3 regions of the Streptomyces sp. NPDC048590 genome follow, and region 2 is predicted to be linked to each of the others. Evidence: riboswitches for the same ligand, from Rfam matches in the RefSeq annotation. Region 2 holds a riboswitch; each other region holds the start of a gene.
What was found. Region 2 has a riboswitch for cobalamin ahead of ACGFNN_RS23585 (energy-coupling factor ABC transporter permease). Riboswitches for the same ligand answer to the same signal wherever they lie in the genome.
Positions count from the first base shown of each region.

Region 1: another riboswitch for cobalamin. It lies ahead of ACGFNN_RS22425 ((2Fe-2S) ferredoxin domain-containing protein); the one in region 2 lies ahead of ACGFNN_RS23585 (energy-coupling factor ABC transporter permease).
Region 3: another riboswitch for cobalamin. It lies ahead of ACGFNN_RS11030 (ribonucleoside-diphosphate reductase subunit alpha); the one in region 2 lies ahead of ACGFNN_RS23585 (energy-coupling factor ABC transporter permease).

Region 1 covers NZ_JBICWC010000007.1:346,566-349,741, forward strand. Annotated here, with positions in the region: gene ACGFNN_RS22420 (ABC transporter substrate-binding protein) at 1-802, opposite strand, end outside; cobalamin riboswitch at 832-977, opposite strand; cobalamin riboswitch at 1,060-1,185, shown strand; gene ACGFNN_RS22425 ((2Fe-2S) ferredoxin domain-containing protein) at 1,249-1,620, shown strand; gene ACGFNN_RS22430 ((2Fe-2S)-binding protein) at 1,645-2,328, shown strand; gene ACGFNN_RS22435 (TetR family transcriptional regulator) at 2,399-2,986, opposite strand.
Region 2 covers NZ_JBICWC010000008.1:139,481-142,656, forward strand. Annotated here, with positions in the region: gene ACGFNN_RS23575 (TOPRIM nucleotidyl transferase/hydrolase domain-containing protein) at 1-77, shown strand, start outside; gene ACGFNN_RS23580 (hypothetical protein) at 359-898, shown strand; cobalamin riboswitch at 1,265-1,475, shown strand; gene ACGFNN_RS23585 (energy-coupling factor ABC transporter permease) at 1,504-2,226, shown strand; gene ACGFNN_RS23590 (energy-coupling factor ABC transporter substrate-binding protein) at 2,226-2,594, shown strand; gene cbiQ (cobalt ECF transporter T component CbiQ) at 2,601-3,176, shown strand, end outside.
Region 3 covers NZ_JBICWC010000003.1:604,571-607,746, forward strand. Annotated here, with positions in the region: gene mctP (monocarboxylate uptake permease MctP) at 1-991, shown strand, start outside; gene ACGFNN_RS11025 (GNAT family N-acetyltransferase) at 1,115-1,615, shown strand; cobalamin riboswitch at 1,678-1,819, shown strand; gene ACGFNN_RS11030 (ribonucleoside-diphosphate reductase subunit alpha) at 1,951-3,176, shown strand, end outside.

The DNA.
Region 1 (3,176 bases), on a different contig from region 2:
CGACAACCTGTTCCCATGAGACGTCCCCGAAGACCTCGTCCAGGTCGCCGAAGACGTTCTCCCCGCCGGCCAGCCGGATCAGATCGGTGCCCAGGCCCTTCCCGCCCGCCGTGAAGGCGCTCTTGTCGCCGCTGTCGTAGACGAAGACCGGCACCTTCTCCTCGTCCGAGACGGCGGAAGCCGCCTTCCCGACGCGGTTCTCGAGGTCGGCCACCAGCTTCTCGGCGCGGTCGGAGACACCGAAGATCTTGCCGATGGTGCGGACCTCGGCGTAGGTGTCCGCCATGGTCACCTTGTCCTTGCCGCAGTACTCGCGGTTGAGGTGGGTATTGATACCAGCGTCCGCGAACGCCTCGCGGGAGCGGCCTGCCTTCTCGTCGAAGGCGCTGCCGTAGCCGCCGTAGACGAGGTCGGGTTCGGCGTCCAGGATCTTCTCGAACGAGGGTTCACGTTCGGCGAGTTCCGGTATCGCCTCGAAGTCCTGCCGCAGCTCCGGCAGCGCGGCCGAATCGGGGAAGGCGGTGCCCACCATACGGTCCTTCAGCCCGAGCGCGAGCATCAGCTCGGCGGGGTGCTGATGGATGGTGACCACCCGGGAAGGCGGCCGGTCGAAGGTCGTCCTCACCCCGCAGTTCTCGACGGTGACCGGAAACCCCTCCGGTGAGGACGCCGTGGCCGCGGGCTTCGCGCCCGTTTCGCCGGACGAACCGCAGCCGGCGGTCAGCAGGGCCAGCGACACGGCGACCGCAGTGGCGGCGCCGCGCACCGCCAGGCGCCGGCGGGCATGGGGGAACAGCGACATGTAGAGCCTCCTGGGGAGTCCGCGCTCCTCGGTACGGGCCCGCGACAGGCCAGTCTCCTGACTTCCGGCGGGCGTCCGATGGGGACGACCGCCGGTCACAGTGGCGGGACCGTGCCGGACTTGCACCGGCTTCCTGTCTCCCGTCGCGGCAATGACCTGGCGATATTACGTTCCCTTGGGTTTCCGTCAAAGCGGCCCCTGCTGACGTTCCGGCGCACGGGATGGAAGGATGGCCGAGAACAAGGCGACGGCGGTCCGAGGAAGCCGGTGGAAATCCGGCGCGGTCCCGCCACTGTGATCGGCGAGCGAGTCCCGCACACACACCACTGCCCGCGAGGGCGGGAAGGCGCGGCGCGAGCATCGACCCGAGAGCCAGGAGACTCACGCGGTCGCCTCCTCGACGGACCACCGGGGCGGATCTCCCCGGGAGAGAGGAACGATGCGGCATGCCCGCGAACACCATCCCGCCGAGCGGCGCCCCCTGCCGGGTCGTCGTCTGCCGTGACTGCTGCTGCGGCACCCCGAAGGTGCCCGGCGTCGACCACGACGCACAGACCGCGCGTCTGCGCGCCCAGGTACCGGTACGCGTGTCGGACTGCCTGGACATCTGTGAGCAGGCCAACGTCATCGTCGTCCAGCCCTCCGCCGAGGGCCGTGCCGCCGGTGCCCGGCCCGTCTGGCTGGGGTTGGTGAACGACCCGGGCGCCACCGAGGACATCGCCGCCTGGGTGCGGGCCGGCGGGCCGGGTGTCGCACCCAGGCCCGAGATACTTGACCTCTACACCGTCACACCGCCGCGACAGCGCGGAATCGCCTGAGCCGTGGACGGAAGGACACGACCCGTGGACGATGTGCGTGCCTCGGCCGCCGACGTCACCGTCGCGCTTCGTGAAGCAGCGGACATCGGTGGATTCTTCGTCCTACGCACCGGTGGACGGGACGACGGCTGGCATGCGGCGGCACATTCCTACGAGGCCGGTTTCGCCGACCTCGCCGAGGCAGTCGCCCGCCGCCACCGCACCACCGAACCACGCGTGGACGTCTCCATCGCCCACCTCGGGCACGCCGCGCGTCTCTGGTCCCCGGCCCTCGCGTGCTTCGTGCTGCACGGAATCGTCCTGGACCTGGAGGGGCTGCAGCGATCCGACGACGGGCCGTCACTCCGCGTGCCCCGGCCAGGCGGCTGGTACGTCGAACGGCTCGGGGACGCTGCGCCCGGCGCCCTCTACACGCAGGTGACACGTCATCTGCTGGCACTGGCGGACGGGCTGGAGGTGAAAGTCGCTCCGCGGCTGCTGGACGGCAACTCGGCGTCCGCGCTCGCCGGAGCGGCCCACGCCCTCCTCAGGGCACGGCCCGCCGTACGCCGTCAACTCACCGACCTCACAGCCGTCCTGCTGGAGACGGGGCGTCTGGAGGGCACCGGCGCGATCACCGGTCCCGACCTGGAGTTCCGCCGCCGGAGTTGTTGCCTGTACTACAGGGCACCCGCGGGATCGAAGTGCGGAGACTGCGTACTCGCCTGAGCGTGAAGGGACCCGCGTCGGTTCGGTGGGTGTTCCCGTGCGGAGAGGGTACTGCCATGTCCGGTACGGCTCAGTCCTCGAACGGGAGCACCGGGCCCACCTCGACGCCGAGAAGTCGCCAGGCCGCCTCGGCCCGGCGACCGCGGTGCTCGCGGGTGGGCCCCGTCACGACACCGGAGACCATGCCGACGGCGATCATCAGGTCGTCGGCCTCCGCGGCGAGCGGATGGTTCGCGGGCAGATGCCTGTGCAGTGCACGAGCCACCCTCAGGGACAGCGCCACGGTGTAGGGCTGGGGAGCGGATCCACTCCTGCCGTCGGCGTGCAGGACGCCGAGGAACGCGGCGGATTCCATGAGGTGCCAGGTCAGGACTCCGAGCACCTTCGGCAGGTCCGCACCGTCGGCTTCCGCGGCGTGCTCGACCTGGCGGACGTTCTCCTCCAGAACCGCCGTCGCGATCGCCTCGCGGTCGGGGAAGTGCCGGTACAGCACGCCCTGACCGACCCCGGCCCGGCGCGCGATCGCGGAGAGCGGGGCGTCGAGGCCGTGCTCCGCGTAGATCTCCCGGGCGGCCGCGATGAGCGCGGCGCGGTTGCGGGCCGCCGCGTTGCGGCCCCCGCTCGCGGGCTTTCGTGTCTCCGGTCTGGCGTGCTCCATCACCTTGAGAGGGTATCGGGGTGCCTCGGAGGCCGTCGGCCACGGAGGGGCCGGAGACGGCGGGACCGGCAGCAACGGCGACACGGACCGGCGCGTCGGCCCCCCTCGGCCCTTCATCGACCGGGCGGAGCCGGAACCGCCGGCCGCCGTGCATGGGCTCCGAAGCCGGTGCGGTGAGGTGTGGGCCACG
Region 2 (3,176 bases):
ACGGCCACGTCCTGGGTGAGGCACTCGGCACCGACCGGGTCCCCGCGCCGCTCTCGGGTCTGCTCGCCGGTCTCTGACCGACCGGGAACAGGGCCGGCATCCGCTCATTTCTCCCGCGTCTCCGCATCCGGCTCGGCCATGTCGCATCACCCGGCGTGGCCTGGATTGACATCCTCGCCGCCCTGAAGGACGGCGATCCCCGCCTACCGCGCCTTTGAAGGCTGCGGTGTCGGGTGTGTTCCTGCTTACTCCACAGAGCCCTTGCCCGAACCCGAGCCCCCCGCGCCACTGCTGCCCCCGGCGACACTCGAACTGCCGGAATCGGTGGCACTGTTCGACGCCCTGGAGAGCCTCGCGGATGAGGCTGTCCGGTGAGCCCGTGGGCGTTCTGGAGCGTGGCGGCGCCGAGTCGGTCGAGGGTGTCCGGGTCGACGCCGAACAGGCGCGTGTGGAGCTCCTGGTGGAGTCCATGGGCAGGGTCAACTACGGCGTGGCGCTGGGTGACCGCAAGGGGGTGGAGCGCGTCTCCCACACGCAGCAGTTGCTGCACGGCTGGACCGCCCGGGCCGTCCCGCTGGACCACGGAACCCCGGACAGGGTGCCCTGGGACGCACTGTCCGGAGACGCGGACACCTCCTCCGGTCCGGTGTTCCACCGGGGCTTCCTGGAGCTGTCGGACACCGGGGACACCTATCTCGCGCTGCCCGGATGGGGCAAGGGATACGTCTGGGTGAACGGCTTCTGCCTGGGCCGCTACTGGGAGACGCGGGGACCCCAACGGACCCTCTACGTGCCGTGGCCGCTCCTGCGGGCGGGTCTCAACGAGTTCGTGGTCCTCGAGCTGGACGGCTGCTCGGAACCGGCCGTCGAACTGCGCGCGACCCCGGAGCTGGGCTGACGCTTTCCGATGCCCAGTGAGATCGGCTGAGTCGGCTGAGTCGGCTGAGTCGGCTGAGTCGGCTGAGTCGGCTGAGTCGGCTGAGTCGGCTGAGTCGGCTGAGTCGGCTGAGTCGGCTGAACGGGACTGCCGCTCCCCGCGGCCGGTAACGGCTGCACGGCGGCCGCACCGCCCGGTTCGCGCATCCGACCGACCGGGCGCGCTTCGCCGACCGACAGGAGGGCGGCCCGACAGGCCGGCGGACGCGTCGAACAGCCGCGACGCCCAGCCGTGGCGTGGCACCGCCCCCGGGCCCGCCGGAGCCCGTCCGCAGGCACGCCCGCAGACGCTCCCGCGGACGTGTCCGCAGGTGCGGGCGGGTGGGCCCGCTTGTCATCGCACCCTGGCTGGCACTACTGTCGCCACGCCTTGGTGAACGGGAAATCCGGTGTGATGCCGGTGCGGCCCTCGCCACTGTGATCGGGAAGTCCGGCTCCGGCCCTCGCGGGCAGCCACTGGGTCCTTGTGACCCGGGAAGGCGGAGTTCGGGCGGTGTCACCCGTAAGCCAGGAGACCGGCCAAGGCACTTCAACCATCCACGAGGTGCTGGAGAGGGTCTCTGAGTCATGCACATAGCCGAGGGTTTCCTGCCTCCGGCGCACGCGATCGCCTGGGGTGTCGCGTCCGCGCCGTTCGTCGTCCACGGAGTACGGTCACTGACCCGTGAGGTCCGCGAGAACCCGGAGAGCACACTGCTCCTGGGGGCTTCCGGAGCCTTCACCTTCGTACTGTCCGCCCTGAAGATCCCTTCGGTGACGGGGAGTTGTTCGCATCCCACCGGCACCGGCCTGGGAGCCATACTGTTCCGGCCGCCCATCATGGCGGTCCTGGGAACGATCACCCTGCTGTTCCAGGCGTTGCTGTTGGCCCACGGAGGCCTGACGACGCTGGGCGCCAACGTCTTCTCCATGGCGATCGTCGGCCCCTGGGCGGGCTACGCCGTGTACAGGGTGCTGCGCCGGTTCGACGTATCACTGATGGTCGCGGTCTTCTTCGCCGCGTTCGTCGCCGACCTGTCCACCTACTGCGTCACCAGCGTGCAGCTGGCACTCGCGTTCCCCGACCCTGGCACCGGGTTCCTCGGGGCTCTCGGGAAGTTCGGTTCCATCTTCGCCGTCACCCAGATTCCTCTCGCGGTGAGCGAAGGACTTCTGACCGTGCTGGTCATGCGGCTTCTGGTGCAGTCGAGCAAGGGTGATCTGACCCGGCTCGGCGTGTTCCTCAGCGGCAGGGCCCGGGCCAAGGCGGACGTGAAGACGGAAGACGAGAAGACGGAAGCGGTGGCGTGATGAACCGGCACACGAAGATCAACGGCCTGCTGCTCCTGCTGGTGGCGGCACTGGCCGTCCTGCCCCTGGTACTTGGCTCGGGGGACGGCGAGAAGGAGCCCTTCGCCGGGGCGGACGCTCAGGCGGAGACCGCGATCACCGAGATCGACCCCGACTACGAGCCCTGGTTCTCCCCGCTCTACGAGCCGCCCTCCGGCGAGATCGAGTCGGCGCTCTTCGCGCTGCAGGCCGCTCTCGGTGCCGGGGTGCTCGCCTACTACTTCGGTGTACGGCGCGGACGCCGTCAGGGCGAGCGGCTCGCCCTGGCCCGGCGGGACGGCGACGCCGTGACCGGGCGGGCCGAGGAGTCCACGGCCCAGGAGGCCTGAGCCTCCGTGCTGCCGATCGACGCGGCGGCGCACAGCAGTCGCTGGCGCCGCCGCCATCCCGTCGACAAGGCCGTGCTCGGACTGGGGCTCACGGTGCTGGCCATCTCGCTTCCTCCGTGGCCCGGTGCCGCACTGGTACTCGTCACGGCGGTCTCCGTGCTTCTGGGGCCGGCGGGTGTGCGTGCCCGTCAACTGTGGCGTGCGTACAGGATTCCGCTCGGGTTCTGCGTGACCGGTGCGGCGACCCTGCTCGTACAGGTCGGGGGCCCCGACGGGCTCGTCGCTCCCGCTCCGGGCGGACCGGTCCGGGCGGGTGAGCTGCTGCTGCGGACCTCCGCGGCATCACTCGGCGTCCTGCTCCTCGCCTTCACCACACCGATGTCCGACCTGCTTCCCAGGCTGGTCAGGGCGGGTGTGCCCGCGGCTGTGGTGGACGTCGCCCTGGTGACCTACCGCATGAGCTTTCTGCTGCTGGACGCGATGCGCAGGATCCGCGAGGCGCAGGCCGCCCGGCTCGGGCACACCACCAGGGCAGCCACCTGGAGATCACTGGCCGGCCTCGGGGCCACCGCGTTCGTCCGG
Region 3 (3,176 bases), on a different contig from region 2:
CATCCCGATCAAGCTCGGCGGGTTCGACGACATCTTCTCCGCGGCCAACGAGAAGTTCTCCGCGATGAACGACGCGGCCGGCAAACCGGTGGCGGGACTCGCACCCGGTGCGTCCGGCCAGTGGGTCTACGGCACTCTGGCGCTGGGCTCGGCACTCGCCCTCTTCATGTATCCGCACTCGATCACGGCGACGCTCTCCAGCCGCAGCCGTGAGGTGATCCGGCGCAACACCACGATCCTGCCGCTGTACTCGCTGATGCTGGGCCTGCTGGCCCTGCTCGGCTTCATGGCGATCGCCGCGGGGATCAAGGTGGACAACGGTCAGCTCGCGATCCCGCAGCTGTTCGAGAACATGTTCCCGGACTGGTTCGCGGGTGTGGCCTTCGCCGCGATCGGAATCGGCGCGCTGGTCCCGGCCGCGATCATGTCGATCGCCGCGGCGAACCTCTTCACCCGCAACATCTACAAGGACTTCCTCAAGCCCGACGCGACACCGGAGCAGGAGACCAAGGTCTCCAAGCTGGTCTCGCTGCTGGTCAAGGTGGGCGCGCTCGCCTTCGTCCTCACCATGGACAAGACCGTGGCGATCAACTTCCAGCTGCTCGGCGGCATCTGGATCCTCCAGACCATGCCGGCCCTGGTGGGCGGTCTGTTCACCCGCTGGTTCCACCGCTGGGCGCTGATCGCCGGCTGGGCGGTCGGCATGATCTACGGCACGGTGGCCGCCTACGGTGTCGCCAGCCCGACCCAGAAGCACTTCGGCGGCTCCTCGAAGGAGATCCCCGGCATCGGCGAGATCGGCTACATCGGCCTCACCGCGTTCGTGCTGAACGTCATCGTGGTGGTCGTGCTGACCTTCGTGCTGAACGCGGCCAAGGCACCGGCCGGTGTGGACGAGACCTCGCCGTCCGACTACACGGCGGACATCGGCGACCCCGGCGTCAAGGCGGAGCTCCCGCCGGCCACGGCGGGCGCGCCCGGCGGTCACTGACCCCCGGTCCCGGGACGGCCCCGGCGGGAGCGAGTTCCCGTCGGGGCCGTCCCATGTGCGGGCCCGCCCGGGAACGGCGGAAATCCGGGCGCGGATCCGGAACGACGCGCGAGACTGGCGGCCATGGACGTTTCGATCGGGCCGGTCGGGCCCTCTCGGTACGAGGAACTGGGCGAGATCACGGCCCAGGCCTACCTCGGCGACGGGCTCTTGGACTTCGGCGACGAGGACCCCTACCTGGAGCAGCTCCGGGCGATCGGCCGGCGGGCGGCCGAGGCGGAGGTTCTCGCCGCCTCCGATGCCGGCGGGCGGCTGCTGGGAGGTGTGACCTATGTCCCGCCCGGCAGCCCCTGGGCCGACATCGCACGGAGTGGCGAGGCCGAGTTCCGGATGCTGGCCGTGGCCTCCGGGGCCCGCGGCCGGGGCACCGGCGAGGCGCTCGTGCGGGCCTGCGTCGAGCGGGCGCGCGCCGCCGGGCTGTCCAGGATCGTCCTGTCGACGCATCCGGCCATGCTCGGCGCCCATCGCCTCTACGCCCGCCTCGGCTTCGTACGGACTCCCGAGCGGGACTGGAACCCGCTTCCGGGGCGTCCGGCGCTCCTCACCTACCAACTCGATCTCTGATCGCGCGACACAAGATTCTCGATCTCTGATCGCGCGACACAAGATGTGGGGGCTGCTCAAACCAGCAGCCCCCACATGTATGCTCGACCTCGCTGTCGTCACAGGGGAATCCGGTGTGAATCCGGAACTGTCCCGCAACGGTGTGGCGGTGTGCCTGCGCACACCCGTGAAGTCCGAGGACCTGTCGACAGCGCGCCCGGCTCGACCGAACCGGGCGACGAGACGTCCGGGCCTCGCGGAAGGCCGGTGGACGCCGCGCGCCGCGCTGCCCCGTGCCTCGCCGTGTCCGGCTGCCCCGCTCCCGCAGGCCCCGAGCCGAGCGAGGGAAAGCCCCAGTGACCATCGCGCCTGCCGATCCGGTTTCAGCAGCGGAATCCGAAGGTCTCACGACCGACGCGCCCGGTACCGCGCTTCTGCGGACCCTGACCGCTCTCACCGCCGATCTGCCCGACACCGACCCCGGACGGGTGGCCGCCGCCGCCCTGCGCGGCCGCAGCGCCCGGGCGGACGAGGCGGAGCTGCGCGAGCTGGCGACCGAGGCCGCCGCCGGTCTGATCTCTGAGGACCCTGCCTACTCCCGGCTGGCGGCGCGGCTCCTGACCCTGACCGTCGCGGACGAGGCGGCCGGCCAGGGCGCGGTCTCCTTCTCGGCCTCCGTCGCCGTGGGCCACCGCGAGGGCCTGATCGCGGACCGCACGGCCGAGTTCGTCTCGCTGCACGCGAAGGCCCTCGACGCCCTGGTCGACGGCGCGCTGGCCGACGCCGCGGACGACCGCTTCGGCTACTTCGGGCTGCGGACGCTGTACAGCCGGTACCTGCTGCGCCACCCGATCACCCGGCAGGTCGTCGAGACCCCGCAGCACTTCATGCTGCGGGTGGCCGCCGGGCTCGCCGAGGACGACTCCGAGCGCGCCCTGGACGAGGTCGCCGCGCTGTACGGCCTGATGAACCGGCTCGACTACCTGCCCTCCTCCCCCACGCTGTTCAACTCCGGCACCCGGCACCCGCAGATGTCGTCCTGCTATCTGCTGGACTCCCCCAACGACGAGCTGGACTCCATCTACGACCGCTACCACCAGGTGGCGCGGCTCTCCAAGCACGCGGGCGGCATCGGTCTGTCGTACTCCCGCATCCGGGCGCGCGGCTCGCTGATCCGGGGCACCAACGGGCACTCCAACGGCATCGTGCCGTTCCTGAAGACGCTGGACGCCTCGGTCGCGGCGGTCAACCAGGGCGGTCGGCGCAAGGGCGCCGCGGCCGTCTACCTGGAGACCTGGCACGCGGACATCGAGGAGTTCCTGGAGCTCCGCGACAACACCGGCGAGGACCAGCGGCGTACGCACAACCTGAACCTCGCGCACTGGATCCCGGACGAGTTCATGCGCCGGGTCGACGCGGACGGAACCTGGTCGCTGTTCTCCCCGGCCGACGTCCCCGAGCTGGTCGACCTCTGGGGCGACGAGTTCGACGCGGCCTACCGCGCCGCCGAGGCGAAGGGCATGGCCCGCAGGACGCTTCCGGCACGTGAGCTGTACGGCCGGATGATGCGCACCCTCGCGCA